Sediminicoccus rosea: one gene and its partner. The protein of the gene in region 2 interacts with the protein of the main gene of each other region in a pairwise test. Links are inferred from orthologs where the notes say so. Each region holds a gene or a part of one and is shown on either strand. Other genes may lie near its edges. The genes, in order: R9Z33_RS20935 and def.

Evidence for each region.
Region 1: the proteins of def (region 2) and R9Z33_RS20935 interact in binary tests that used the Escherichia coli proteins (3 or more experiments, as listed by UniProt). The link is inferred for Sediminicoccus rosea from one-to-one orthologs.

The regions. Positions count from the first base shown.
Region 1 is NZ_CP137852.1:4,340,280-4,354,177, reverse strand. The notes cover bases 6,586-9,400. They hold R9Z33_RS20935 (aspartate-semialdehyde dehydrogenase), read right to left. Parts: upstream 8,602-9,400; coding sequence 7,570-8,601; downstream 6,586-7,569. Other genes in these bases: pqqB (pyrroloquinoline quinone biosynthesis protein PqqB), read left to right, coding at 8,924-9,400; pqqA (pyrroloquinoline quinone precursor peptide PqqA), read left to right, coding at 8,715-8,837; R9Z33_RS20940 (hypothetical protein), read right to left, coding at 6,586-7,455. Outside these bases: R9Z33_RS20985 (hydrogenase large subunit), read left to right, coding at 1-1,080; R9Z33_RS20980 (glyoxalase superfamily protein), read left to right, coding at 1,077-1,457; R9Z33_RS20975 (NADH-quinone oxidoreductase subunit B family protein), read left to right, coding at 1,457-1,978; R9Z33_RS20970 (sugar kinase), read right to left, coding at 1,982-2,905; R9Z33_RS20965 (bifunctional 4-hydroxy-2-oxoglutarate aldolase/2-dehydro-3-deoxy-phosphogluconate aldolase), read right to left, coding at 2,902-3,513; R9Z33_RS20960 (GNAT family N-acetyltransferase), read right to left, coding at 3,514-3,966; R9Z33_RS20955 (DUF1194 domain-containing protein), read right to left, coding at 3,997-4,590; R9Z33_RS20950 (peptidoglycan-binding domain-containing protein), read right to left, coding at 4,587-5,501; R9Z33_RS20945 (hypothetical protein), read right to left, coding at 5,498-6,094; more of R9Z33_RS20940, read right to left, coding at 6,091-6,585; more of pqqB, read left to right, coding at 9,401-9,838; pyrroloquinoline-quinone synthase PqqC, read left to right, coding at 9,844-10,557; pyrroloquinoline quinone biosynthesis peptide chaperone PqqD, read left to right, coding at 10,554-10,817; pyrroloquinoline quinone biosynthesis protein PqqE, read left to right, coding at 10,810-11,880; cell division protein ZapE, read left to right, coding at 11,927-13,090; R9Z33_RS20900 (hypothetical protein), read left to right, coding at 13,132-13,698; R9Z33_RS20895 (Bug family tripartite tricarboxylate transporter substrate binding protein), read left to right, coding at 13,834-13,898.
Region 2 is NZ_CP137852.1:4,114,139-4,128,045, reverse strand. The notes cover bases 5,577-8,400. They hold def (peptide deformylase), read right to left. Parts: upstream 7,345-8,400; coding sequence 6,808-7,344; downstream 5,577-6,807. Other genes in these bases: R9Z33_RS19820 (ABC transporter substrate-binding protein), read left to right, coding at 7,997-8,400; R9Z33_RS19825 (Hsp20 family protein), read left to right, coding at 7,481-7,945; fmt (methionyl-tRNA formyltransferase), read right to left, coding at 5,895-6,815; truA (tRNA pseudouridine(38-40) synthase TruA), read right to left, coding at 5,577-5,836. In the rest of the region: R9Z33_RS19865 (CocE/NonD family hydrolase), read right to left, coding at 1-1,675; R9Z33_RS19860 (invasion associated locus B family protein), read right to left, coding at 1,739-2,398; dapD (2,3,4,5-tetrahydropyridine-2,6-dicarboxylate N-succinyltransferase), read left to right, coding at 2,543-3,367; dapE (succinyl-diaminopimelate desuccinylase), read left to right, coding at 3,360-4,493; R9Z33_RS19845 (hypothetical protein), read left to right, coding at 4,481-5,059; more of truA, read right to left, coding at 5,075-5,576; more of R9Z33_RS19820, read left to right, coding at 8,401-9,562; R9Z33_RS19815 (VOC family protein), read right to left, coding at 9,569-9,970; R9Z33_RS19810 (Bug family tripartite tricarboxylate transporter substrate binding protein), read right to left, coding at 9,977-10,930; gcl (glyoxylate carboligase), read right to left, coding at 11,020-12,801; HTH-type transcriptional regulator BhcR, read left to right, coding at 12,961-13,824. UniProt on the Escherichia coli protein: Removes the formyl group from the N-terminal Met of newly synthesized proteins. Requires at least a dipeptide for an efficient rate of reaction. N-terminal L-methionine is a prerequisite for activity but the enzyme has broad specificity at other positions.

The DNA of each region.
Region 1 (13,898 bases), 230 kb from region 2 along the record:
CTGCCCGTGGCGGGCGAGGGCGTGCATGTCATCCCCGTCGGTCCCATCCATGCCGGCGTGATCGAGCCCGGGCATTTCCGCTTCCATGTGCAGGGCGAGATCATCGTCCGGCTGGAGGTGCTGCTCGGCTACGTCCACAAGGGCACGCTCTCGCTCATGCAGGGCAAGCCGCCGCGCGCCGCCGCCCGCTTTGCCGCGCGGCTCTCGGGCGACACGACGGTCGCGCATTCCCTGGCCTTCGCCCGCGCGGCCGAGGCGGCGCTGGGGGTGGAGGCTCCGCCGCGCGCCCTCGCGCTGCGCGCTGCGATGCTCGAATTGGAGCGGCTGCACAACCACCTGAACGACCTCGGCTTCATCGCCAATGACGCGGCCTTCGCGGCGATCCATGCCCGCTGCGGCTGGCTGCGCGAGGGGCTGCTGCGCGCCCAGCGTGACGCCTTGGGCCACCGGCTGATGATGGACCGCGTGCTGCCCGGCGGCGTGGCGCAGGACCTGACGCCGGAGGGGATCGCCGCGCTGCTCGCCGCGTTGGCCGCCATCGAGGGCGAGCTTCCCGCCCTGCTCGCGCTCTATGGGAGCCATGCGAGCCTGCAGGACCGCGTGCTCGGCACCGGCATCATGGAGCCCTGGCTGGTCGCGGGCTTCGCGCCGGGCGGGGTGGTTGGCCGCGCCGCGGGCCGTGGCTTCGACGCGCGGCTGCTCACCGGGGAACTGGTGCCCGAGGCGCTGATCACCCAGGCGGGGGCCGATGTGGATGCGCGCTGGCGGCAACGCCATGCCGAGGCGCTGCAATCCATCGCCTTCCTGCGCGAATTGCTGCCGCGCCTGCCGGAGGGCGAACTCACCGTGCATCTCCCGCCGCGCGGCGGCGAGGGCGTGGCGCTGGTGGAAGGCTTCCGCGGCGAATGCCTGGCCTGGATGCGCCTCGATGGCGCGGGCGGCATCGAGGCCTGCATGCTCCGCGACCCCTCCTGGCTGCATTGGCCGCTGCTGGAGGCCGCGGTGATCGGCAACATCGTGGCCGACTTCCCGCTGATCAACAAAAGCATCAATGGCAGCTACAGCGGGGTGGATCTGTGAGCCCGCGCTTCGACGCCACCATCCCCATCCTTCGCATCTTCGACCTGCCGAAGGCGCGCGAATTCTATGTGGATTTCCTGGGCATGGGGTGGGACTGGGAGCATCGCTTCAGCGCCCACGCGCCGGTCTTCGCGCAGGTCTCGCGCGGGGCGCTGGTGCTCTTCCTCAGCGAGCATTTCGGCGACGGGACGCCGGGGAGCAAGCTCATCCTCCGCATGACCGGGCTTGATGCGCTGCAGGCCGAGCTGACCGCGAAAGCGTATCGCCACGCGCGTCCCGGCATCGTCGAGCAGCCCTGGGGCTGGCGCGACATGGAGGTGGCCGACCCGTTCGGCAACCGCCTCGTCTTCACCGAGGCGATGGAGGAGGCCGCCTGATGCTCATCCCCAAGCTCTTGCGCAACCTCGTCTCCCGCCCGCTGACCGACGCGGCGCCGCCGCCCACGCCGCCCGAGATCGTGGAGGAGTTGCGCGCGCGCCTCGCGGAAGCCTCCGAGGCGCGGCTCGGCCGTTCGCTCTCGATCCGCCAGGTGGATGCGGGCAGTTGCAATGGCTGCGAGCTGGAGGTGAATGCGCTGCAGAACGTGGCGCATGACCTGGAGCGCTTCGGCCTGCGCTTCGTGGCGAGCCCGCGCCATGCCGACATCCTGCTCGTCACCGGCCCGCTGACGCGCAATATGGCCGAGGCCCTGCAGCGCGCCCGCGCCGCGACGCCCGATCCCTGCTGGGTGGTGGCGCTGGGCGATTGCGCGGTCGATGGCGGCGTGTTCCGCGGCAGCTACGCCGTGCTGGGCGGCGTCGAGGCCGCCTTGCCGGTGGACCTTGTCATCCCCGGCTGCCCGCCCGCGCCAGAGCAGATCCTGGAAGGGCTGCTGGCGCTCATCGAGGCGAATGGCTGAGGGTCACGCCGCCAGCAGCGCGCGCACGGCATCTGGCCGCGGGATGGGGGCGACGGCGCCATACCCTGTGGTGGCGAGTGCCGCCGCCGCATTGGCATAGGTCGCCGCCACGAAGGGATCGTCGCCGGCCAGCGTGCGGGCCAGGAAGGCGCCGCAGAAGGTGTCGCCCGCGCCGGTCGCATCCACGCTGGGCACGCGATGCCCGGCGATCCGCCGGCGCTCCGCGCGCGTCGCGATCAGCGCGCCGGCCGCGCCGCATTTCAGCACGACGAGCGGGCAGAGCCGGAGGTAGAAATCCGCGACTGCATCGGGGTCGGTAAGGCCGGTCAGCGCCGTCGCGTCCTCGAGCGAGGGGAGTGCGATGTCCGCGCTGGCGATGGCCGCATGGATCACCGCCGCCGCCCGCGCCGCCGGCCACAGCCGCAGGCGGAGATTGGTGTCGTAGGAGACGCGGGCGCCGGCCGCGCGGGCCAGCGCGATGGCGCGGAAACCGGCATCGCAGGCCGCGTTGGAGATGGCTTGGCTGATGCCGGAGAGATGCAGGATGCGCGCGCCCTGGATCGCCTCCGCCGGCATATCCTCCGGCCCCAGGCGGCTGGCCGCCGAGCCGCTGCGGAAGAAGGCGAAGTGGTGCCCCGCCGCGTCATGCGTGACGAGGTAAAGCCCGGTGGGCGCCGCCGGGTCGGTGCGGACGAAGCGGTGCTCCACGCCCTCCGCATCCCAGAGCGCGCGGAAGGCGCGGCCGGCCGGGTCGTCGCCCAGCGCGGAGATGTAGCCGACCGTGGCGCCCTGCCGCGCCGCGGCGATGGCGGCGTTGGAGGTGTCGCCGCCGAAGCCCTCCAGGTAGAGCGCGCGGCCCGCGGCATCGGGCGGCTGGCGGTTCAGCTCCAGCATCGGCTCGCCCAGGCAGATGAGCGCGGGTGTCATGCGAGGGCGGCCCGGGCCGCGGCCTGCAGGGCGGGCTTGTCGCCGGCGGCGATCAGCGCCTCATCGGCCAGTTTGCCGCCCATGCCGACGAAGGCGGCGCCGGCCGCGAACCACTCGGCCGTGTTGCGCGGGTCCACGCCGCCGGTCGGGCAGAAGGCGACGCCGGGGAAGACGGAGCGCAGCGCCTTGAGGTGCGCCGAGCCGCCGCTGGAGGCGGGGAAGATCTTCACCGCATCCGCCCCGGCCGAGAGCGCCGCACGCACCTCGGTCGGCGTGAAGGCGCCGGGCAGCATGGCCGCCCCCGCCGCGCGCGCCACGGCGCAGACCTCCGTGTCCACCCAGGGCGTCACCAGGAATTGCGCGCCGGCCGCGAGGCAGGCCCGCGCGGCCTCGGCATCGGGCACCGTGCCCGCGCCGACCAGCAGGCCGGGATCGGCGGCGAGCGTGCGGATCAGCGCGACGGCATCCGGCGTGGTCAGCGTGATCTCGACGGTGCTGATCCCGACCTCGCGCAGCCAGGCCACCGCGGTGGCGGCATGCGCCGCGGTGCTGGTGCGGATCACCGGGATGATGCGTGCCCCGGCGAGGCGGGTGACGACGGGATGCATCTAGAGGAACCGCGTATAGACGATGAAGCCGAGATGCTTCGCGACCTTGTCGTACAGCATGCGCCCGGCCGCGTTCGTCACCTGCGTCTGCCAATAGACCCGCGCCGCGCCGTCGTTCTTCGCGCGCTCCACCACCGCCTCGATCAGCGCGCGGCCGATGCCCTGGCCGCGCGATTCCGGCACGGTGAAGAGGTCATGCAGATAGCAATTGGGTGCGATCGCCGTCGTCGTCCGGTGATAGACGAAATGCGTGAGGCCGAGCATGCGGCCCTCGCGCTCCGCCACCAGGGCGTAGACCGGCTCATAGGGGTCGAAGAAGCGCGCCCAGGTGCGTGCCGTGATGGCGGGGTCGAGCGCGGTCGGCCCCACGCGCTCGTAGAAGGCGTTGTAGCCCTCCCAGAGCGGCAGCCAGGCGTCGTGGTCCTCGCGCCGGATGGGGCGGATGGTGAGCATGCGGGGCCTCCTCGATGGCCCCGCATTGAATCACCGAAGCCCGGCCTGCGCCAGTTCCAGCGTCACCTTGCGGCGGATGGCGGCGGCGAAGCTCGCCCAGTCTGGGGCGGCCATGGCGAAGCCGCCGGGCGTGATCGCGTGCTCGCGCAGCCAATCGCCCGCATCCTCCGTGCCGACGCCGAGCGCGTTGACCCGCACGCCCTGCGCCTCGGCATAGGCGCGGGCCTGCTGGGTGCGGGCCTCCGCCGCCTCGCCATCTGTGACCAGGTCGATCACCTCCTCCTCCGGCGTGCAGGGCGCGGCGGCCAGTTGGTCGAGTGCCGCGAAGATGGCGCCGCCGATATCGGTGCCGGCGGCGGCACCGCGCGGGGCCTCGCGCAGCGCGGCGGCGAAGCCTTGCGCGTCCTGGGCGCTGCGCAGGATGCGCCAGGGCACCATTTCCCGCGCGTCATCGCTGAAGGAGAGCGCGGTGACGGCTACGCCCGGGCCACGCGCGATGGCGCGCAGCACCGCCGCATCCTCGAAGGCGGCGGCGTGGCCCTCGGCCTGGAGTTGCCATTCGGCGGGGAAGATGGAGGCGCTGGCGTCGAGCAGCAGGACGAGCGCGAGGGCGCAGGCGCTCATGACAGCAGCGCCTGGAAGCTCGGCACATCGGCGCCCGGCGCGGGGCCGGTGGCGAAGAGCGTGAGGGCGTCGTTGAAGAAGCCGCAGAAGGAATCCGCGTGGAAATGGCCGTTGCCGCGCTGCGTTTGCACCAGGCCCCAGGGGTTGCCGGCCGGCCGCAGGCTGCCCGCATTGTAGGCGATGGCGACAAGGGGCGGATCAAAGCCCGTCACCCGCGCCTGGCGCGCGATGAAGGCGGCGCCGGCCGCGGCCGAGACGCCGGCGTCGAGCAGGGCCGCGCGGTCCAGCTTCGGGTCGCCCAGCGCCTCGCGCGCGGAGGAGATCAGCGTCTGCATCAGCCCGGGCGAGACGCGGTGCGGGGTTGCGGCATCGGAGGTGAAGCCCGGCTCCTCGCGCACCGCCTCGGCCCGGCCGCCGCTTTCGGTGCAGGCGGTGGCGACCAGCAGTTCCACCGGCACGGCGAAGCGGCGCGCGGCGGCTTCGAGCGGGGCCTGGTGCCGCGCCCAGCAGGCGGCGGCGAGGCGCGGCGGTGTGCTGCCGGGGGGCGGCTCGCCCTCGATGGCGATGCCCCGCGGCGTGAGTTGCCAGCGGCGCGTGCCCCGGCCGAGCGGCGGCCCGTGCCAGGCGAGCAGCGGCGACAGGAAGGGCCGCAGCGCCTCCGGCCAGGGGCGCTCGCGGCGCAGCGCGGGCTGGCTGGTGAGGCGCGCCCAGGTCTCGGGGCCGATGATGCCGTCGGCGGCCAGGCCCTCGCGCCGCTGGAAGCCGAGGACGGCGTCGCGGGTGGCGGGGCCATAGACGCCATCCGCCTCGCCGCACAGGGCGCCGGCGCGGATCAGGGCGAGCTGCGCGCCGCGGACCTCGGGTCCGGTCATGAGCGGCAGGCGGAAGGCGAGGGGGCGGGCGAGGATCATGGCGTGGCTCCGCAGGCGGGGAGGGTGGCGAGGCGCAGGGCGAGGTCCCGCGCCTCGCGCGAGGCTTGGGGGGCGAGGGCGAGGCCGGCGCGGGTGGCGGCGCAGCGTTGCGCCTCCGTGCCCGCGCCGGGCCGGGCGGCGATCAGCGCGGCACGGGCGCCGAGCAGGGCGGCGCGGGCGGGCGGGGCGGCGGCGATGGCCGGCGCCGCACGCCCGGCCTCGGCCGCGGCCTCGGCGGGCGGCGGGAATTCGGCGAGGCAAAGCCGCGCCTGCGCCTCGCCGGCGGCCAGCGCCGGGCTGGGGGTGAGTGCGCGGGCGGCGGCGTAGGATTCCGCGGCGCAGGGCAGGTGGTCGCGCCCGCCCGGGCAGGCGGCCCCCGGCGCGCGGGCGGCCATGGCGAGGCCCATGCAGGCCTCGGCGCGGCGTGCGTGCAGCCGGGCGCAGGCCGCATGGCCCGCCGGGCAGGCGACGGGCTCGGCCGCGATCTCGGCCGGCGAGGCTCGTTCCCAGCGGGCAAGTTGCGCCAGCGGCGCGTCGAGCAGCGCGGCGACGGGCGTGCAGCCGGCCAGCAGAAGGAGGAGGGCGAGCCTCATGCCGCCAGCTCCCGCAACAGGGGGACCGGGTCGGTGCGGCTCTCGCGCAGCTCGCTGAGCAGCAGGGTCAGCGCCTGGAGGGCGGCCTTGGCGGACTCCGGGCCATCCTGCGGCAGGGCGGGGCTGGCGGCTTTCTGGCCGAGCGCGCCCGCGACGCGGCCGACCAGTTCGGGCGAGAGGTCCGCCTCGACGCGCTCCTCCAGCAGGGCGTGGCGGAATTCGGCCAAGCCGGCTTCCGCTTCCTCCGGATTGGCGAAGCCCGGGAAGCGGGCCCAGAGCAGGGCCGCCGCATCGGGGCGCAGGCAGGTGTCGAGCAGCGTGGCGAGGAAGCCGGGCTCGGCCAGGCGCGGCGCGAAGAGCCGCGCGAAGATGGGTGCGGCGGCGAGGCGCAGCTCGGCCGAGGCGGGGGTGATGGCGCCCGGCTCGAACAGGGCCGGGTCATGCGGGGAGTCCAGCAGCCGGGCACGGAAGCGGCGCCAGGCGGCCGCCCCCAGGTTCCAGCCGAGGCCGAGCAGCAGGGCGAGGCCCGCCAGCGGCCCGCCCATCGCGGCCGGCAGCAGGGGGGCGGCGGCGCGCAGCAGGCTGGGCAGCGGCCCGTCGCGGCCGGTCAGCGCCGCCGTCGCGGCCTGGAGCGCGCCGAGGTCGGGCAGGGTGCGGGCGGTGGCGAGCGCCTGCTCGGCCTGGGCGATGAGCGCCCCGGCCTGGGGCGGGATGAGGCCGGCCGGCAGGGCCGGGCCGATGCGCTGGACCAGCAGGCGCGCGACGCCGAGCTGGCGTTCGAGGCGGGCGATGGCCTCGCCCGTCTGGGCGGGCTGCGTGGCCTGGGCGGCGGCCTCGCGCGCCGCGGCCTCGCTTTCGCGCAGCGCCGCATTGGCGCGGGTCTGGCCTTCCAGCGCCTCGCCGAGGCGGCGGGCGGCCTGGGCCTCGGGGCCGGTGGAGCGGGCCCCGAAATAGTAGCCGAAGACGCCTGCGATGATGCCGTTCACATAGCCCGCGATGGCGTCGTTCAGCGCGAGGCTCTGGCTGAACAGGAGCAGCGGCAGGCCGATGACGCCGACGATCAGCGCCAGCAGCGCGCGCACCGTGCCCTCGGGCAGGGCGAGCGGCAGGTCGCGGAGGGCGGAGAGCTGCTCGGGCGTGGTTGCGGGGTCGCGCAACAGGGTGAAGCAGCGGGAGGCGAGCCACCAGAGGAAGCCCGCGAAGCCGAGGCCGACGAGGAACACAAGCAGCGCGGCGAGGCTGGCCGGGGCGGCTGAGAGCGGCGCGAGCCCGAGGCCGGCGAGGCGAGCGGCCAACAGCACCGCGATGGCGGCGAGACCACTGAGAAGGATGGCGATGGGGGGGATGAGGAAGCTGGGCAAGGCGGGGGACCTCCGAGCATGGCCCCTCATATGTTCTTATTTTGTTCTCATTTGCAAGCAAAAAAAGGACTGTGATCCTAGATCGCGTTCAAAACGGCAGGAAAAACAGCCTGTTCAGGCCGTGGCGCGCACCAGCAGCCCCTGGCGATGCAGTTCCTCGGCGATCTGCACCGCGTTCAGTGCGGCGCCCTTGCGGAGATTGTCGGAGACGCACCAGAAGGCCAGGCCATGCGGCACCGTCGGGTCCTTCCGCAGGCGGGAGATGAAGACCTCGTCCTCGCCCGCCGCATCGAGCGGCGTGATGTAGCCGGCGTCCTCGCGCTTGTCGAAAAGGTTGACGCCGGGCGCCTTGCCGAGCGCCGCGCGGGCCTCGGCGACCGTGATCGGGTTTTCGAACTCCACATGCACCGCCTCGGCATGACCGACGAAGACCGGCACGCGGACGCAGGTGGCGATGACCTGGATGTCGGGGTCGAGAATCTTCCGCGTCTCGACCGACATCTTCCACTCCTCCTTCGTCGCGCCATCCTCCATGAACTTGTCGATATGGGGGATCACGTTGAAGGCGATCGGCTTGGTGAACTGCTCCACCGTCGGCAGGTCGTTCACGAAGCTGCCCTTGGTCTGGTTGAAGAGCTCATCCATGCCCTCCTTCCCCGCACCCGAAACGGATTGGTAGGTGGAGACCACCACGCGCCGAATCCGTGCCAGGTCATGCAGCGGCTTGAGCGCCACCACCATCTGGATGGTGCTGCAATTGGGGTTGGCGATGATGCCGCGCTTGCGGAAGCGCTTCAGTGCCTGGGGATTCACCTCCGGCACCACCAGCGGCACGTCATGATCCATGCGGAATTGGCTGGTGTTGTCGATCACGATGCAGCCCTGGGCGGCGGCGCGCGGCGCATGGATGGCCGAGACGGCGGCACCCGGGCTGAACAGCGCGAGGTCCAGGCCGGTGAAGTCGAAGGTCTCGAGGTTGCGGATCTTGAGCACGGTCTTCTCGCCGAAGCTCACGCTCTGCCCCGTGGAGCGCGGCGAGGCCAGGGCGAAGGCCTCGCTGACCGGGAAGTTGCGCTCGGCCAGGATCTTCAGGATTTCGCGCCCGACGGCGCCCGTGGCGCCCACGACGGCGATCTTGTAGGCCATGGAGAAGCTCCGTCCGCTATGGCCCGCGGATGTAGGCCCTGGGCCCGGCCGCGTCCAGCAAGGCAGGCGCGCACCCCCGCTTGATGGATGGGCCGTCCGCCGCCATCTTACCGATGCCGGCGCTGGGCCGGTCAAATTCGGGAAGGAAGATCCTCATGGCCTGGAAGACCCCTCGCGTCACCGTCGTCTCGCTCGCGCTCGAGATCAACAGCTACGCCTGCGCCGAGATCGGCTGAGGCTTCGGCCCGGTTGCCGCTGGGCTGACCGGCGCCCTTGGTGACGCCACCAGGGGCGGCCGGTCCCGTGCGGCCGGGCACATCCCATGCTGCGCGCGATCGTGTTGGGCGCGGGGGCCGGTGGCGGCTTCCCGCAGTGGAATTCCGCTGGCCCCGGTTGCGTGCGCGCACGCGCCGGCGATCCGCAGGCCAAGCCGCGCAGCCAGGCCTCCCTCGCCGTCAGTGCCGATGGGGAACGCTGGCTGCTGGTCAACGCCTCGCCCGACCTCCGGGCGCAGATCGCCGCGACGCCCGCCCTGCATCCCCGCCCCGCGCCGCTGCGCAACTCGCCCATCGCCGCCGTGGCGCTGACGGGGGCGGAGGTGGACACCATTGCGGGTCTCCTGAACCTGCGTGAGCGCCAGGCCTTCCGCCTCTATGGCGCGCCCCAGAGCCTCGCCGTGCTGGACGGCAATCCCATCTTCGGCGCGCTGAATCCCGAATTCGTGACGCGCGAGGCGATGCCGCTCGGCCAGCCCTTCGCGCCGCTGGATGGCGCGGGCGCGCCGCTCGGCCTCACGATCGAGGCCTATCCGGTGCCGGGCAAGGTGCCGCTCTTCGCGGAAGGCGCGGGCGACCCGGGCCTCGCCGAGGAGGGGGAGGCACTGGGCCTCGCCATCTCGGCCGGGGGGGCTGCGCTGCACTACATCCCGGGCTGCGCGATGATGACCGATGCGCTGCGCCAGCGCCTGACCGGGGCCGCCTGCGTGATGTTCGACGGCACGCTCTTCACCGATGACGAGATGATCCTGGCCGGCGCCGGCCCGAAGACCGGCCGCCGCATGGGCCACATGTCCATGCTGGACACGGTGGCGGAATTCGCGCCGCTCGGCGTCGCCCGGCGCATCTTCCTCCACATCAACAACACCAACCCCGCCTTGCTGGATGACAGCCCCGAGCGCGCCCGCCTTGCCGCCGCGGGCTGGGAGGTCGCGGAGGACGGGATGGAGATTTCGCTGTGAGCCTGATGTCCCCCGATGAGTTCGAGGCAGCCCTGCGCGGCATAGGGGCCGAGCGGTACCACATCCTGCACCCGTTCCATCATCTGCTGCACAACGGCAAGCTCTCCAAGGGCCAGGTGCAGGCCTGGGCGCTGAACCGCTACTACTACCAGGCCAATATCCCGGCGAAGGATGCCTCGCTGCTGGCGCGCCTGCCGACCACGGCGCTGCGCCGCGAATGGCGCCGCCGCATCGAGGATCATGACGGCGACGGCACGCAGCCCGGCGGCGTGGAACGCTGGCTCGCGCTGACCGACGGCCTCGGCCTCGATCGCGACTATGTGACCTCGCTGCGCGGCCTGCTGCCCGGCACGCGCTTCGCGGTGGACGCCTATGTGCATTTCGTGCGCGAGCGCAGCGTGCTGGAGGCCATCGCCTCCTCGCTGACGGAGATGTTCTCCACCAACATCATCCAGCAGCGCGTGGCCGGCATGCTGCGCAACTACGACTTCGTGAGCGAGGCGACGCTGGCCTATTTCAATCCGCGCCTCACCCAGGCGCCGCAGGATGTGGATTTCGCGCTGGCCTATGTGAAGCAGCACGCCGACACGCGGGAGAAGCAGGAGCAGTGCCTCGCCGCGCTGCGCTTCAAGTGCGACCTGCTCTGGGCGCAGCTCGATGCGCTGCACCTCGCCTATGTCGAGCCGCGGCTCGTCCCGCCGGGGGCGTTCCGGCCATGAGTGCCATCCGCTTCGCCCCCGGCGTCCGCCTGCAGGAGGACAAGGCGCGCGGCCGTTGGATCATCATGGCGCCGGAGCTGATGTTCATCCCGGACGAGATCGCGCTCGAAGTGCTGCGCCTGGTGGATGGCGCGCGGAACGAGGCGGCGATCGTGGCCGCGCTGGTGGAGAAGTTCGCCGCCCCCGAGGAGGTGATCGGCGCCGATGTGGCGGCGATGCTGGACGACCTGATCGCCCGGGGCGCGCTTCGGCGTGGCTGACGCGCCGCTTGCCCTCCTGGCCGAGCTGACGCATCGCTGCCCGTTGCGCTGCCCCTACTGCTCCAACCCGGCTGAGCTGACGCGCGCCAGTGCGGAGCTTTCCACCGCCGAATGGGCGCGCGTGTTCAACGAGGCTGCGGCGCTGGGCTGCCTGCAGATCCATCTCTCGGGCGGCGAGCCCACGGCGCGGCGGGACATCGTGGAGATCGTGGCCGCCGCGCGCGCGGCCGGACTCTACACCAACCTGATCACGGCGGGCGTGCTGCTGGACGCGCCCTTGATGGGCCGGCTGGTCGAAGCCGGGCTCGATCACGTCCAGCTCTCCGTGCAGGACGCGGAGGAGGCGGGGGCCGAGCGCATCGGCGGCATGAAGGGGGCCATGGCCAAGAAGCGGGTGGCCGCGGCGCTGGTGACGGCCTCGGGCCTGCCGCTCACGCTCAATGCCGTGGTGCACCGGCAGAACCTGCATAACCTGCCCCGGCTGATCGAGATCGCCCTCGAATGGGGTGCCGGCCGCATCGAGGTCGCGCATGTGCAGTATTACGGCTGGGCGCTGGCCAATCGCGCCGCCCTGCTGCCGACGCGCGCGCAGCTGGACGAGGCGACGCGCATCGTGGAGGCGGCGCGTGCCGCGCATCGCGGGCGTCTCGTGATCGACTATGTCGTGCCGGATTACCACGCGGCGCGGCCCAAGGCCTGCATGGGGGGCTGGGGGCGGCGATTCCTGGGCGTCTCGCCCGCCGGCAACATCCTGCCCTGCCATGCCGCCGAATCCATCACCGGCATGGCCTTCCCCAATGTGCGCGAGACCTCGCTCGCCGCCGCCTGGGGCGAGAGCCCGGCTTTCAACGCCTTTCGCGGCACCGGCTGGATGCCCGAGCCCTGCCGGGGCTGCGAGCATGCCGAGCGCGACTGGGGCGGCTGCCGCTGCCAGGCCTTCGCGCTCACCGGCGATGCGGCGGCGACCGACCCGGCCTGCGCCCTCTCGCCGCATCACGGCATGCTGGCCGAAGCCCTGGCCGAAGCCGGCGAGACCAGCTTCCGCTACCGCGAATTCCGCTGAGCCGACCGGTTGAGCCGTCACGGCTTCGGGTCTATCGGTTTCGCCCATGAATTCGCTGTCTCCCGTGAACCAGGGCCCGCTTAACGCCTATCGCGCGCGCGTGGCCGAGGGCCTGCTGCACCCGGACCCCGCCCAGGCCCATGCCGCCGAGACGCTGCAGAACCTCTGGCGCATCCTGCGCGGCTATGACCCGCAGCCCACGCTGAGCGCTCCGCGCGGCCTGTTTGGCCGGCTCTTTGGCGGCAAGCGCGGCTCGGGCGACCTCGCCGCCCCGCCGGGCACGCCGGAGGGGCTCTACCTTGTCGGCGCCGTGGGCCGGGGGAAGTCCATGCTGATGGACCTCTTCTTCGAAACGGCCGAGGTCGCGCGCAAGCGGCGCATCCATTTCCACGCCTTCATGCAGGAGGCGCATCAGCGCATCCATCGCTGGAAGCAATCGCATCCGGGCTCCGATGACCCGATTCCGCCGCTGGCCGACGCGATCGCGGGCGAGGCGGCGCTGCTCTGCTTCGACGAATTCCAGGTGCATGACATCACCGATGCCATGATCCTGGGCCGCCTCTTCGAGGCGCTCTTCGCCCGTGGCGTGGTGGTGGTGGCGACCAGCAACACGGCCCCGCAGGACCTCTTCAAGGGCAAGCCGGGGCGGGACGCCTTCCTGCCCTTCATCGCCCTCATCCAGTCCCGCGTGGAGGTGCTGCACCTGGAATCCGCGCAGGATTATCGGCGCGAGCGCATCCGCGGCATGCCCACCTGGCACCACCCCCTGGATGGCCGGGCGGAGCGCGCGCTGGATGCGGCCTTCCTGGAACTCACCGGCACGGCGCGCGGCACGCCGACCAGCCTGCAGGTGCTGGGCCGCCCCGTGCCCATCGCCGAGGCGGCGCGCGGCGTGGCGCGACTCGATTTCGACGCGGTCTGCGGCCAGGCGCTGGGCCCGGCGGACTACCTGGCCATCGCCACCCATTTCCACACCCTGGTGCTGGACGGCATCCCCCGCCTGGGGCCCGAGAACTTCGACCGGGCGCGCCGCTTCATCACCCTGGTGGATGCGCTCTATGAACACCGCTGCAAGCTGGTGGCCTCGGCCGAGACGGGGCCGGATGAGCTTTACGAGCGTGGCGACAATGCCGCGATGTTCGAAAGAACCGCCTCACGGCTCATGGAAATGCAGAGCCAGGAGTATTTGGGCTTGCCTCATCTCCCCTGACGTAATACGCCGTAACACGAGAGACGGGATACGGGGGTTTCATGCGCTCTTTCATTGGGGGCCTTCTGGGCCTTTGCCTGGGGCTTGCCCTTCTGCCGCAAGACGCTTCGGCCCGGACGGATTCCCGGACCTCGGCGCAATCTTCCAGCACCGCCCGCACGGCGGCGGCGGCGAGCCGCCCGGCCACGCCGCGCCCGGGTGTCACGCGCACCACCACCGCGAGCCGCAGCGCCACCGCCGGTCGCAGCACGACCGCGAGCCGCGGCACAGCGACGCCGCAGCGTCAGGCGGCTCTGGCGCCGCGCGGCACGACGTCCGGCAGCAGCGCGCTCCGGCTCCGCGCCGGCAATTCCCGCCAGGCTTCGGCGGTGCCCTATGCCCGCCAGCCGGCGGCCACCACGACGCGCGGCCTGCGCCAGACGGCGGTCGCCACCTGCACCACCCGCAACGGCCGCCGCACCTGCGCGCCCGCCGCGACGCGCACCGCCTCCACACGCTGGACCGGTGGCCTCGCGCCCGCCGCCTTCAGCCAGACGGGCTGCCCGGACGGCACCATCGCCACCATGGCGATCGGCCATAGCGACATCACCCGCTGCGTTCCGCTCTGAGAACGACCATCGGCGCGGGGCATCCTGACCCGCGCCGATCACCCGGGGGTTGGCAAGGCCCTCTAGCTTGTCCGGACAAGGCGCTCTAGCCTCCCGCCCAGCGGCCCCCAAGGGGCCCCTGGGGGAGGACAAAGGATGCGCCGCAGAACCGCGCTCACGGCATTCACGCTGCTGCCCGGGCTGGCCCGGGCGCAAGCCTA
Region 2 (13,907 bases):
CCTTGAACACCCAGGAGGTGGGCAGCAGCGGAATCCGCATGCGCTCGGCCGTGCCGGGCGTCAGCGGCTTCGCATCGGCGCGGTGGAAGCTGCGGAACGGCCAGGTGGATTGGTAGTTCGGCGGGTTTGGCGCTTCCTTCCGGTGCAGCGCGCGAAGCAGGCCCTCGGTCACGTAGCGCGCCGTGCCATCGGCCTCGATCTCCGAGATGTAGCAGAGGATGGAGGCATCGGCCTCGCTGGAGGCGATGGTGAGGTCGGCGATGACATGTCCGCTCAGCACCATGTCCTGCGTGAAGGGCGCGGTGTCGTAGCCGGGCAGCTCCGCCACGCGCTCGGTCCAGTCCGTGTGGTAGTCGAGCGCGTTGATGGCGGCGATGCGCTCATAGCGCGTGCCCCCGCCGGAGCCCCAGGCGAAGTCGCTCGGGTGCTCGGCCACGGCGTTGCTGCCTGGCGCGGTGCCGAGTGCGCCGGGGCTGAAATGCAGCCGCGTCGTCTCCGGGATGGGCGGCCATTGCCGGGCCGCGTTCCACGTCTCGCCATGCATGGAGAAGTAGTGGATCGGCGCTTCGTCCCGCAGGCCCGTCTCACGGCCCATCAGGTATTCGTCGAAGAAGCGCAGCATCTCGCCCAGCAGCGCGAATTCCGGCTCGATGCGCCCGCGCCAGGGCGAGACATTGCAGCGCGCGCCATGGTCCCAGGGGCCCAGCAGCAGATGCGTCGGGTTGCCGCGCATGGTGAGATACCGGGCGATCGCGGAATTGGCGTAGCCCACGCCATCCAGCCAGCCCGAGACGGCGTAGATCGCCACATCCTTGGGGATCTCGTGCGAGACGGCATAGGGGCTGATCTGCGCCGAGGAAAAGCTCGGGTCATAGGGCAGCGCCTCCTCGCGGAAGGCGAGGTCGGTGATGAAATCCGGCATGCGGAAATTGCCGAGATGTTGCGCCACCGCCTCCCGCACCAGGGTGCCATCCGCGTCCTCATCCACCGGCGCGGGGCCGGCGAGGTCGGGGTTGGAGAAGTAGCTGACCTTGCCCAGCAGGTCCCGCCGGTCATGGTCCATGGCGACCATCAGCTCGTCATAGACCTGCGCCAGGCGGTTCAGGAACACGCCGCCCGGATAGTAGTGATCCGCCCAGGTGTCCCAGACGGCGAAGAGCGGGATGATGGCGCGCACCGCCGGATGGCCGGTGCTGGCGAGGAAGTCCGAGGCGGCGCCCGGATAGGAGATGCCGGTGGCGCCGATGCGCCCATCCGACCAGTCCTGCGCCACGATCCAGTCGCTGATCGCGCGCGCATCCTCGCGCTCGCGCGGCGAGCGGAAGCTGTCGCGCGTGCCGAAGCTCGCCCCCGTGCCGCGGATGTCCACCACGACCAGCGCATAGCCGCGCGGCACGAAGGCGTCGCGGAACTTGGCGGCGTTGGGGCAGGATTCGCCCTCGCCTCCGGGCCGCATGGCGAAACGGCGGTAGTAGGGGGTGTGGATCAGGATGGCCGGCACGGGCCCCGTCGCCCCTTGGGGCAGCCAGACATCCACGGCGAGGCGGCAGCCGTCGCGCATCGTGACGTAGCGGGAGAGGGGTTTGCCCGGCAGCGTGAACTCCGCCGGTCGGGAGGCCCAGTAGCGGCTGGGCGGGACGCGCCAGGCGGCGCTGTTCAGATCGGCATCGGCCAAGTGTCGTGGTCCCCGGAAGCAGGCGGGGAGCTTGGCATGCGGGTGCCTCGCGTCAATGCGGCGTCAGCCGCCCGTCTCGCGTGCCAATGCATCCATCGCCTGGCCGAAGCCGCGAAAGCTGAAGAGGATCTGCACCTCGCGCCCCGCGCTGTCGCGGAAATCAAGCCGGCCCTGGCCCTCGCCGCGCGACCGCAAGCGGTTGATCAGCACGGGCGCCAGGGCCTCGGTCTCGCCGAAGCAGCCCCCGCGCGAGGCGCTGCACAGGCGGAAGGGCAGGTTGATCGCCTCGGCCGGCGTGGCGGCCGGGTCCAGCACCAGCCGCGCGGCCTGGTCCACCCGCAGCTCGACCGGCAGCTGCACCAGCATGCGGTAGGCGTCGGTGCGGCCGATGCGGCCGAGGACGACCTGGGCGATGGTCTGGCCGCGCTGGTCGGTCATGGCGATGGCCGTCTCGCAGACGCGCAGCACGGGCTGGCCCTGCGGGCGCTGGGTTTCGCAGCGCATCAGCCAGTCGCCGAAATTCGCCTGGGTGCGGTCGGGCAGGTCGGCGGCGGGCGGCGCGCTGGGTGCGGGCGCGGCGGCGGGCGCCGGAGCAGGCGTGGGGGCGGGCGCCGGGGCTGGGGCCTGCTGCGGCGCGGGGCGCGCCGGCTGCGCCTGGGCCGCGCCGACCAGGCCCAGCGCCAGGGCCGGGGCGAGAAGGAGGTTCCACGGAAGCGATGCCATGCTGAAATTCCTGCGAAGGGCCTGGGCTGATGTAGCAGCACCCGGCCCGGCGCCGAAAGCTGGCCGGGGAATGCGACGCCCGAGATTGACACCCCGGCCCCCCGCTGCGAAGCCTCTGCGCGACATCGAAGGAGCCCGCACACCATGACCCTGCAAGCCCGCATCGAAGCCCTCTGGGAGAAGCGCGACACGCTCTCCGCCACGACGCAGGGGCAGGCCCGCGATGATGTGATGGCGGCGCTCGAGATGCTCGATCGCGGCGAGGCCCGCGTGGCGGAAAAGGGTGCGGCCGGCTGGCAGGTGAACCAGTGGCTGAAGCAGGCCGTCCTGCTCTCCTTCCGGCTGACCGATTCGGCGCCGATGGACACGGCCGCCGGCGCCTACGACAAAGTGCCGCTGAAGTGGGCCGGCTGGGGCCCGAACCGCTGGAAGGAAGCGGGCTTCCGCGCGGTGCCCGGCGCCGTGGCCCGGCACTCCGCCTACATCGCACCCAACGTCGTGCTGATGCCGAGCTTCGTGAATCTCGGCGCCCATGTCGGCGCCAACACCATGGTGGACACCTGGGCCACCGTCGGCTCCTGCGCGCAGATCGGCAAGAACGTGCATCTCTCGGGCGGTGTCGGCATCGGCGGCGTGCTCGAGCCGCTGCAGGCCAACCCCGTCATCATCGAGGATGACTGCTTCATTGGCGCGCGCTCCGAAGTGGTGGAGGGCGTGATCGTCGAGCAGGGCTCGGTGCTCTCCATGGGTGTGTTCCTGTCCGCGACGACGAAGATCATTGATCGTGCGACCGGCGAGATCTTCGTGGGCCGCGTGCCGGCCTATTCGGTGGTGGTGCCCGGCAGCCTGCCCGGCAAGCCGCTGCCGGACGGCTCGCCCGGCCCGTCGCTCTACTGCGCCGTGATCGTGAAGCGGGTGGACGCGCAGACCCGCGCCAAGACCAGCATCAACGACCTGCTGCGTGACTGACACGACCGATCCGGTTCCGCTGGCGCAGGCGCTGATCCGCTGCCGGAGCGTGACGCCGGCGGATGACGGCGCGCTGGACGCGATGGAGGCGGCGCTGCGGCCGCTCGGCTTCACCTGCACGCGGCTGCGCTTCAACGAGGTGGACAACCTCTTCGCGCGGCGCGGCACGGAGGGCCCGCATCTCTGCTATGCGGGCCACACCGATGTGGTGCCGCCGGGCGACGAGGCCGCCTGGGCCGACAGCCCCTTCGCCGCCGTGATCCGCAGCGGCATGCTGTATGGCCGCGGCGCCTGCGACATGAAGGGTGGCATCGCCGCCTTCGTCGCGGGGCTGACGGACTACCTCGACGCGAACCCGAGCCATCCGGGCTCCCTCTCGCTGCTCATCACGGGCGATGAGGAGGGGCCTTCGGTGGATGGCACGCGCCGCGTGCTCGAATGGATGGCGCAGAACGGCCACACGCCCGACATGTGCGTGGTGGGCGAGCCCACGTCCAAAGCCGTGCTGGGCGACACCATCAAGATCGGCCGGCGCGGCAGCATGAATGCCTGGATCACGGTGCGCGGGAAGCAGGGCCACAGCGCCTATCCGCAGCTGGCCGACAATCCGGTGCATCGGCTGACGCGCGTGCTGCATGCGCTCACCAGCACGCCGCTCGACCAGGGCAGCGAGTGGTTCGAGGCCTCGACGCTGCAGGTGACGGGCATCCAGGTGGACAACAGCGCCACCAACGTGATCCCGGCCGAGGCGCGCGCCTTCCTCAACATCCGCTTCAACGACAAGCACAATTCGGCCGCGCTGACGGCGCATCTCGAGGCCGTTCTGGCCGAGCATGCGCCGGACCACGAGATGCGCGTGCAGGTCTCGGGCGAGAGCTTCCTCACCGAGCCCGGCCCCTTCGTCGAGGCGCTGCGCCGCGCCGTCGAGCGCAGCACGGGCGTGACCCCGAAGCTCGACACCGGCGGCGGCACCTCCGATGCGCGCTTCATCACCCATTACTGCCCGGTGGCGGAGTTGGGCGCCGTGGGCGCCACGCTGCACCAGCGCGACGAATGCGCGCCGGTGGCCGAGCTGCGCGCGCTGGCCGGCGTCTACCGCGCCGTGATCGAGGAGTGCCTCCGCTGAGCTCGCCCAGCATCGTCAACGGGCTGGCATCGGCCTGGCTCTTCGCGCGCGGCCGGGCGGAGGGGCTGCTGCTCATTCCGCCGGGGATGGACTCCGCGCGCCATTCCTTCGTGGCCGCGCTGGTCTGCCTGCCGCTGTTCATCGCGCTGCGCCTGATCGCCTGGTGGTTGCAATCGCCGCCGCCAGCCGGCGTGGCGGTGGCGCTGGCGGGTGAGCTGGTGGGCTATGTGCTGGGCTGGGTGGCCTTCGCGCTCGCCTCGCGCATCCTGGCCGAGCAGGCGAAGCGGACCGAGCAATGGCCGCAATTCATCGCGGCCTGGAACTGGAGCAACATCGTCCAGTACCTGCTGCTGGTGGTCCTGCTGGTGCCGCCCGCCCTGGGCCTGCCTGCCTGGGTGGGCAATGCGCTGGGCCTTGCCGCCGTGGGCTATGCCATGTGGCTCGAATGGTTCGTGGCGCGCACGGCCCTTGGCGTGCAGAGCATGACGGCGGTGATGTTCGTGGTGCTGGACCTGGCGCTGGGCCTCTTCATCGGCGGCGTCACAGGCCGCATCGCCGGCACCTGATCAGAGCCGGTCGAGTCAAGACCACTCAGGCGGCTCCGGGAAATCCACGCGCAGGAAGGTGAGGCCCTGGGGCGGTGCGGTCTGGCCGCCCGCCCGGCGGTCCCGCCCGTCCAGCACCGCGCGCGGCCACTCCACCGGGCGGCGGCGCAGCCCCACCTCATGCAGCGTGCCGACGAGGTTGCGGACCTGATGGTGCAGGAAGCTCCTCGCCGAGGCGAGGATCTGCACCTCCTCCCCCACGCGGACCACATCCAGCCGCTCCAGCGTGCGCAGCGGCGATTCCGCCTGGCATGAGGCGGCGCGGTAGGCCGAGAAATCATGCCGGCCGAGCAGGAGCTGCGCCGCCGCGTGCATCGCCCCGGCATCGAGCGGGAGGGGCACATGCCAGACGCGCCCTTCCTCCAGCGCGGGCTTGGCCGCGCGGTTGAGGACGCGATAGCGGTAATGGCGCTGCACCGCCGAGAAGCGCGGCGACCAGCCCTCGGCCGCGAAGGCCGCGCCCCGAATGGCGATGCGATGCGGCCGGGTGTGGAAGTCGAGCGCCGCGCGCAGCCGCACCGGCGGCAATTCGGCGCTGACGGCGAGTTGCACCACCTGCCCCTCGGCATGCACGCCCGCATCGGTGCGGCCGGACGCCGTCGCGAGCGGCGCGACGCCGGCATTGAGGTGGGACGCGGCTTCCTCGATCACCTGCTGCACCGAGAGGCCGTTGGGCTGGCGCTGCCAGCCGACCAGGCCCGTGCCGTCATATTCGACGAGGAGGGCATAGCTCGGCATCAGCCGAGCTGCCGGCAGGGTTGGCGTGGCGGCTGCCGGCCAGGCAAAGGCTTCGGCATCAGCCGAGCTGCGTGCCGGGCGGCAGGGCGTAGCCGCGGAGCAGCGCATCGGCATCCATCGCGGCACGGCCGGGGCGTTGCAGGCGGGTGAGGCGCAGCGCGCCGCTGCCACAGGCGACGACGAGGCCCGGCCCCGGAAGCACCGTGCCCGGCGCGCCGGTGCCTGCCACCGGTTCCGCGGAGAGCACGCGCAGCACCTCGCCCGCATGCTGGAAATAGGCGCCGGGCCAGGGGTTCATCGCACGCACCCGAGCATCGAGCGTGGCGCCTGGCTCGGTCCAGTCCAGCAGTCCATCCGCCTTGGTGAGCTTGGCGGCATAGGTCACGCCTTCCGCCGGCTGCGGCGTTTCGGGCGGCGCTTCCTCCAGCGCGCGCAGGATGAGCCGCGCGCCGATCTCGGCCAGCGCATCGTGCAGTTCGGGCGTGGTGCTGCGGGGCGTGAGCGGCACCGCCTCGCGCAGCAGCATGGGGCCGGTGTCGAGGCCTTCCTCCATGCGCATGATGGTCACGCCGCTCTCGGCATCGCCGTGCAGGATGGCGGCATGGATGGGGGCGGCGCCGCGCCAGCGCGGCAGCAGCGAGGCATGGATGTTCAGGCAGCCGCGCCGCGGAGCCTCGAGCATGGCCGGCGGCAGGATCAACCCATAGGCCGCCACCACCGCCACATCGAGGTCGAGCGCCGCGAAGGCCCCGTGCGCCGCCGGATCCCGCTTCACCCGCGCCGGCGTGCGGACCTCAAGGCCGAGGGCGAGCGCCGCGCGATGCACGGGGCAGGGGGTTTCCTGCTGGCCGCGCCCGGCGGGCTTGGGCGGCTGGGTATAGACGGCACGAATGTCATGCCCGGCCGCGTGCAGCGCGTGAAGGGCAGGGACCGCGAAGTCCGGGCTGCCCATGAACGCGATGCGGAGGGGCCTACCCACCCTCCGCGTCCCGCGCCTTGTTCTTCAGTTCCTTGGCGAGCTTGCGCAGCATCATGTTGCGCTTCAGCGCCGAGAGATGGTCCACGAACAGCACGCCGTTCAGGTGGTCCATCTCGTGCTGCATGCAGACGCCGAGCAGGCCGTCCGCCTCCATCTCCTTGCGCGTACCGTCCAGCTCGCGCCAGCGGATCTTGATGCGCTGCGGCCGCTCCACATCGGCATAGAGGCCGGGCAGGGAGAGGCAGCCCTCCTCGCGCAGGCCCCGCTCCTTGCTCTCGGCGATGATCTCGGGGTTCACCAGCACCATTGGCTCCGGCGTGTCCTTGCCGCCGCAATCCAGCACGAAGAGGCGCAGGTCCGAGCCGACCTGGGGGGCGGCGAGCCCGATGCCGGGCGCGGCATACATCGTGGCCAGCATGCGCGGGGCCAGGGCGCGCACCGCATCGCCGTCGCCCTCGCCCACCGGGCGGCACTTCAGGCGCAGCCGGGGGTCGGGCACCAGCAGGATGGGGAGTTTTTCGTCGCTCATGATGGGCGTGAGGTAGCGCCTGGCCCCCGCACTGGCAACGGACCTTGCAAGCCGGCCCGGGCCGGGCCAAGTCTTGGCCTGTCCGGCGCCGCCACAACGGGGCGCGGGACGGTCCTCGCTCCCGGCAGGAGGCTGCATGTCTCGATCTTCGGTGTTCGGTTCGCCGCTGTTTCTCGGCTTCGACCACCTCGAACAGATGCTCGACCGCGTCCAGAAGAACGCCGAGGGCTATCCGCCCTACAACATCGAGCAGACGGGCGAGGCGCGGCTGCGCATCACCCTGGCCGTCGCCGGCTTCTCGATGGATGACCTGGCCATCACGCAGGAGGACAACCAGCTTGTCATCCGCGGGCGCCAGCGGGACGACTCGGAGGGGCGCATCTTCATCCATCGCGGCATCGCGGCGCGGCAGTTCCAGCGCGCCTTCGTGCTGGCCGAGGGGATCGAGGTGGAGGGCGCCTTCCTGGACAACGGCCTGCTGCACATCGATCTCCAGCGCCCCATGCCGGAGGTGAAGGTCCGCTCCATCCCCATCAGCCGCCAGGGCGCGGGGCCGAGCCGCCCCGTGGTGCAAAGCCGCGTGCGGCGCGAGGAAGAGTAGCCGGCCGCATTGCCCCGGTGTTAGCCTTCCGCCCAACAGCGGGAGGTGATGATGGGCAAGTGGGTCACGGCGGTCTTCGCGGCGGCGATCGGCATTTCGGTGCATGGTCAGGCACAGACGCTCGGCATCGGCTCCGGTGCGCCGGTCACGACGATCGACCCGCATTTCCACAATGTCGGCCCGAACAACGCGCTGACCATGCACATCTTCGACCGGCTGATCGAGCGCGACGGCCGGGCACGGCCGCATCCCTCGCTCGCCACCGCCTGGCGCCCCGTCTCGGACACCATCTGGGAGCTGGAGCTGCGCCAGGGCGTCACCTGGCATGACGGCCGGCCCTTCACGGCGGACGACGTGGTCTTCACCTTCGCCCGCGTGCCCAATGTGCCGAACAGCCCGGGCGGCTTCGGTGGCTTCCTCCGCGCCATCGAGCGCGTCGAGGTGGTGAACCCGCATCTGATCCGCCTGCACACGCGCGCGCCGCATCCGCTCATGCCGCTCGACCTCGCCTCGGTCTCCATCATCGCGCGCCATGCCGCGGAGGGGGCGGCGACGGAGGATTTCAACAGCGGGCGTGCTGCCATCGGCACCGGGCCCTATCGCTTCGTCTCCTTCCGCGCGGGCGACCGCGTGGAGATGACGCGCAACGACGCCTATTTCGGCGGGGCCGAGCCCTGGGCGCGCGTGAGCTACCGCATGCTGCTGAACGATGCCTCGCGCACCGCGGCCCTGCTGGCCGGCGATGTGGACGTGATCGAGCAGATCCCGACCAGCGACCTCGCGCGGCTGCGGCGCGATCCCCGGGTGACGGTGACCGAGATCCCGAGCCTTCGCACCGTCTACATGGCGCCCGACTATTCGCGCGAGGGCGCGCCGCCCGGCGTCACGGACAATGCCGGCCAGCCGCTCGCCGCCAATCCCTTCAAGGATCCGCGGGTGCGGCGCGCGCTCAGCCTTGCCATCAACCGCGACGCGCTGGTCGAGCGCGTGATGGAGGGGGCCGCGCAATCCACCGCGCAATGGCTGCCGCCGGGCGCCTTCGGCTACAACCCGCAGGTCCGCCCCGACCCCTTCGATCCCGATGGCGCGCGCCGCCTGCTGGCCGAGGCAGGCTTCCCGGACGGCTTCCGCCTGACGCTCTCCACCCCCAATGACCGCTGGCCCAATGATGCGCGCCTCGCCCAGGGTGTCGCGCAGATGTGGACGCGCATCGGCGTGCGGACCCAGGTGGATGCGCTGCCCTGGACCGGCTTCGTGCCGCGCCGCGCGCGCATCGAATTCGGCATGCAGATCGGCGCCTGGGGCAGCTCGACCGGCGAGGCGTCGAATTTCCTGGTCAACATCGTCTCGACCCATGACCGGCAGCGCCTGACGGGGGCCAACAACAACGCCCGCTATTCCAACCCGCGCTTCGACGCCTTCACGGCCGAGGCCTCGGCCACCATGGATGATGAGCGGCGCGAGGCGATGTGGCAGGAGGCGGTGAAGATGTTCGCCGAGGAGCGCCCGGTGATCCAGCTCGTGCAGTATCTCAACACCTGGGCGGTGCGGCGCGGGCTGCGCCACGATCCGCGCATGGATGAGCGCACCATCGCCATGGGCGTCCGGCCGCAGTAGCGCGCCTCAGCTCCCGGCCTCCGAGGCCGTGAAGTTCAGCTCGATCCCGACGCCGTCCGGGTCGTGGAAGAAGAGCTGCGTCTGCCCGTCGCGCGGGACCACCATCTCGCGGAAGGGGATGTCGTGCCGCCGCAGCCGCTCGCGCATCTCGGCGAGGCCGGTGGCGCTGAAGGCGATGTGGTCGAGCTGGCCGGTCGGCTGGGTGCGGCGGGCGGGCTTGCCGTCATCGCCCTCGCGCGGGCCGACGAGATGCACGGTGGGGGCACCCGCCGAATACATCCAATGGCCGGGGAAGCCGAGCGGCGGCCGGTCGCCATCGGTCAGCCCCATCACGTCCCGCCAGAAATCCCGCGTGCGCGCGAGGTCCACCGTATAGACGGTGAAGTGATTGAGGGCTCCAAGCGGCATGTGGCGTCACTCCGGGCGGATGCCGGCGCGTTGCAGCACGCCGGCCATGCGGGGGATTTCACGTTCGATCATCGCGCGGAACTCCTCGGGCGAGCTGCCCGCGAGCTCGACGCCCAGCTCCTGCAGGCGCGCGCGGACCTCGGGCTCTGCGAGCGCGGCCACCACCGCGCGATGCACCTGCGCGATCTGCGCGGGCGGCATGGAGGCGGGTGCGAGCATGCCAAGCCAGGCCACCGCGTCGAAGCCGGGATAGCCAAGTTCGGCCACGGTCGGCAGCTCGGGCGCGACCTGCATCCGGGCCGGGGAGGAGACGGCCAGCGCGCGCCAGGCATTGTCACGCACACGCGGCAGGGCGACCACGCCACTCTGGAAGGACATGGTGACGCGGCCGGTGAGCACGTCCTGGATCTGCGCGGCGGGGTCGTTATAGGCGACGCCGGTAAGCTCCAGCCCCGCCATCTGGGCCAGCATCTCGCCGCCGATATGCTGCGAGGTGCCGTTGCCCGCATGGCCGAAGGTGAGGGTGCCGGGCCGCGCGCGGGCGAGCGCCACGAGGTCGGCGAGGCTCTGCACCGGGAGGCTGTTGGCGACGACGAGGATGTTGGCCGTGCGGCCGATCAGGGAGATGGGCGCCAGGTCCCGCCGCGGATCATAGGGCGGGCGGGGCGCCATGCTGACGCGCACGACGATGGCGGCATCGGCCGAGAGCAGCAGCGTGTGCCCATCCGTCGCCCGCACGGCGCGATCCACGCCGATGATCCCGGCCGAGCCGGTGACGTTGGTCACCACCACCGGCTGGCCCCAGGCGGCCTGCAGCCTGGGGGCCAGGATGCGGGCGACGATATCCACCGAGGTGCCCGGGCCGAAGGGCGCGATGATCTGCACCGGCCGGTCCGGCCAGGCCCAGGCGGGCGGGGCCAGCGCGAGGGCGAGCAGCGTGGCGAGCAGGATACGGCGCATGGAGGCTCCCAGATCTCGCGCCGCATGGATGTGCGCGTGGCTGGGAGCCTATCACCCCGCCTGGCAAGAGCGAGAAGAAAGCGGGCGGCTCACTTCGCCGCCGCCATCTCCTTCGCTGCCGGCGCAGCGTCCAGCGCGCCGCCGAACTCGTTGACGTTGTCGAGCTCGGTGCCCATCGGGATGTTGGTCACGCGCTCCAGGATGAATTCCAGCACGACCGGCACCTGATGCTCCTGCATCAGCGCCTTGGCATCGGCAAAGGCCTGCTTGAACTCGTTCGGGCTCTTCACGCGGATCGCCTTGCAGCCCAGGCCCTCGGCCACGGCGACGTGATCCACGCCGTAGCCGGCCAGGTTCTCGTCATGCTCCATGTTGATGTTCTCGAAGGCGAGCGAGACCTCGAAATCCATCTCGAAGCCGCGCTGCGCCTGGCGGATCAGCCCCAGGTAGGAGTTGTTCACCACCACATGCAGGTAGGGCAGCTTGTGCTGGGCGCCCACAGCCAGCTCCTCGATCAGGAACTGGAAGTCGTAGTCGCCCGAGAGGGCCACGATCTCGCGGTCCGGATCGGCGGCGCGCACGCCGAGTGCCGCCGGCAGCGTCCAGCCCAGCGGGCCGGCCTGGCCGCAATTGATCCAGTTGCGCGGGTTGTAGACGCGCAGGTGCTGCGCGCCCGCGATCTGGCTGAGGCCGATGGTGGTGACGTAGCAGGTGTCCCGCCCGAAGGCCTCGTTCATCTCCTGGTAGACGCGCTGCGGCTTGAGCGGCACCTGGTCGTAATGCGTCTCGCGCAGCATGGAGTGCTTGCGCGCGAGGCATTCCGCGGCCCAGGCGCTGCGGTCGCGCAGCTTGCCCGCCGTCTTCCACTCGATCGCCACCTTCACGAAGAGGTCGAGCGCGGCGAAGGCGTCGGAGACGATGCCGTAGTCGGGCGCGAAGACGCGGCCGATCTGCGTGCCCTCGATGTCCACATGGATGAACTTCTTGCCGGCGGTGTACTTGTCCACGCTGCCGGTGTGGCGGTTCGCCCAGCGATTGCCGATGCCGAGCACGAAGTCGGAGGCCAGCATGTTCGCATTGCCGTAGCGGTGGCTGGTCTGCAGGCCGCACATGCCGGCCATCAGGTCATGGTCATCGGGGATGGCGCCCCAGCCCATCAGCGTCGGGATGACGGGGATGCCGGTGATCTCGGCGAATTCCACCAGCTCGGCGCAGGCATCGGCGTTGATGATGCCGCCGCCGGCCACGATCAGCGGGCGCTCCGCCTCGTTCAGCATGGTCAGCGCCTTCTCGATCTGGGCGCGGCTGGCGGCGGGCTTGTAGACGGGGAGCGGCGTGTAGGTCTCGATGTCGAACTCGATCTCGGCGACCTGGACGTCCACCGGCAGATCGATCAGCACCGGGCCCGGGCGGCCGGAGCGCATGAGGTGGAAGGCCTTCTGGAAGGCCATGGGCACGAGGTAGGGCTCCATCACCGTCACCGCCCATTTCGTCACCGGGCCCGCGATGGCGGCGATGTCCACCGCCTGGAAATCCTCCTTCTGCAGCTTGGCGCGCGGCGCCTGGCCGGTGACGCAGAGGATGGGGATGCTGTCGGCCTGGGCGGAGTAGAGGCCGGTGATCATGTCGGTGCCGGCGGGGCCGGAGGTGCCGATGCACAGGCCGATATTGCCGGCCTTGGCGCGGGTATAGCCCTCGGCCATGTGCGAGGCGCCCTCGACGTGGCGCGCCAGGATGTGGCGGATGGAGCCGCGCTTCTTCATCGCGGAATAGAAGGGGTTGATCGCGGCCCCGGGGACACCGAAGGCGCAGTCCACGCCCTCCTTTTCCAGCACGAGAACCGCTGCATCCACTGCGCGCATCTTGGCCATGAGTTCATCCCCTGCGAGGTCGTTGCGACCAGGGAGGAATGACAGCTGCCGCCTTTTGGTGCAATTTTTTCAGAATATTATTTTGCAATGCGGAAAAATAGGTCTAACACACTGAGCCGGAACCGATTAAGGTTTTCCATCGCGCTTGGGGTTTTCCAGATGGCAAAAAATATTTCCGGGGTTGCGAGGCCCGCCGGCGAAAAGCGCTCCCGCGGGCGCCCCCGCGGCACGGCCCAGCCGAGCGAGGCCGCCTCGGTCCAGTCGCTGGATCGCGCCATCGCGCTGATGAAGCTCCTCTCCGCCGGCAACGGCCTCTCGCTCACCGAGATCTCGCAGCAATCGGGCATCGCGGCTTCCACCGCCTACCGCATGCTCACCACGCTGCAGGCGCACGGCATGGTGGAGTTCAACGAGGCGGACCAGCTCTGGTTCATCGGCATCGAGACCTTCCGCATGGGGGCGGGCTTCCTGCGCCGGCGCAAGCTGGCCGAGCAGGGGCGCGCGATCATCCAGGACCTGATGCTGGAATCGGGTGAGACGGCGAACCTGGCGCTGGCCGACGAGGATTGCGTCGTCTTCGTGAGCCAGGTCGAGACGCACGAAGCCATCCGTGCCTTCTTCCGCCCCGGCACGCGCAGCCCGCTGCATGCCTCGGGCATCGGCAAGGCCATCCTCGCCTTCACCGAGGCGCGGCAGCGTGACGCGCTGCTCAAGCGCCTGCCGCTCGAGGTCTTCACGCCCAAGACGCATGCGACGCGCGCGAGCCTGATCGCCGATCTCATCGGCATCCGCGCGCGCGGCTTCTCGGTGGATGACGAGGAGCGCAACCTTGGCATGCGCTGCGTGGCGGCGGCCGTCTTCAACGAATTCGGCGAGCCGGTGGGCGGCGTCTCCATCTCCGGCCCCACGGTGCGGATGGATGACGCGAAGGTCGCCGCCATGGGGCCGCGCGTGCGGAGCGCGGCGGCGGCGCTGACCCAGGCCATGGGCGGCATCCTCCCCGAGGCCGTTCGCGCCGCGTGAATTCTCCTTGCGGCCTCGCGCGATTTCGGGCTGCATTCCGCTCCAAGAAACATCCGGCCGCGGAGCGGCGGAGGGAGGACAGC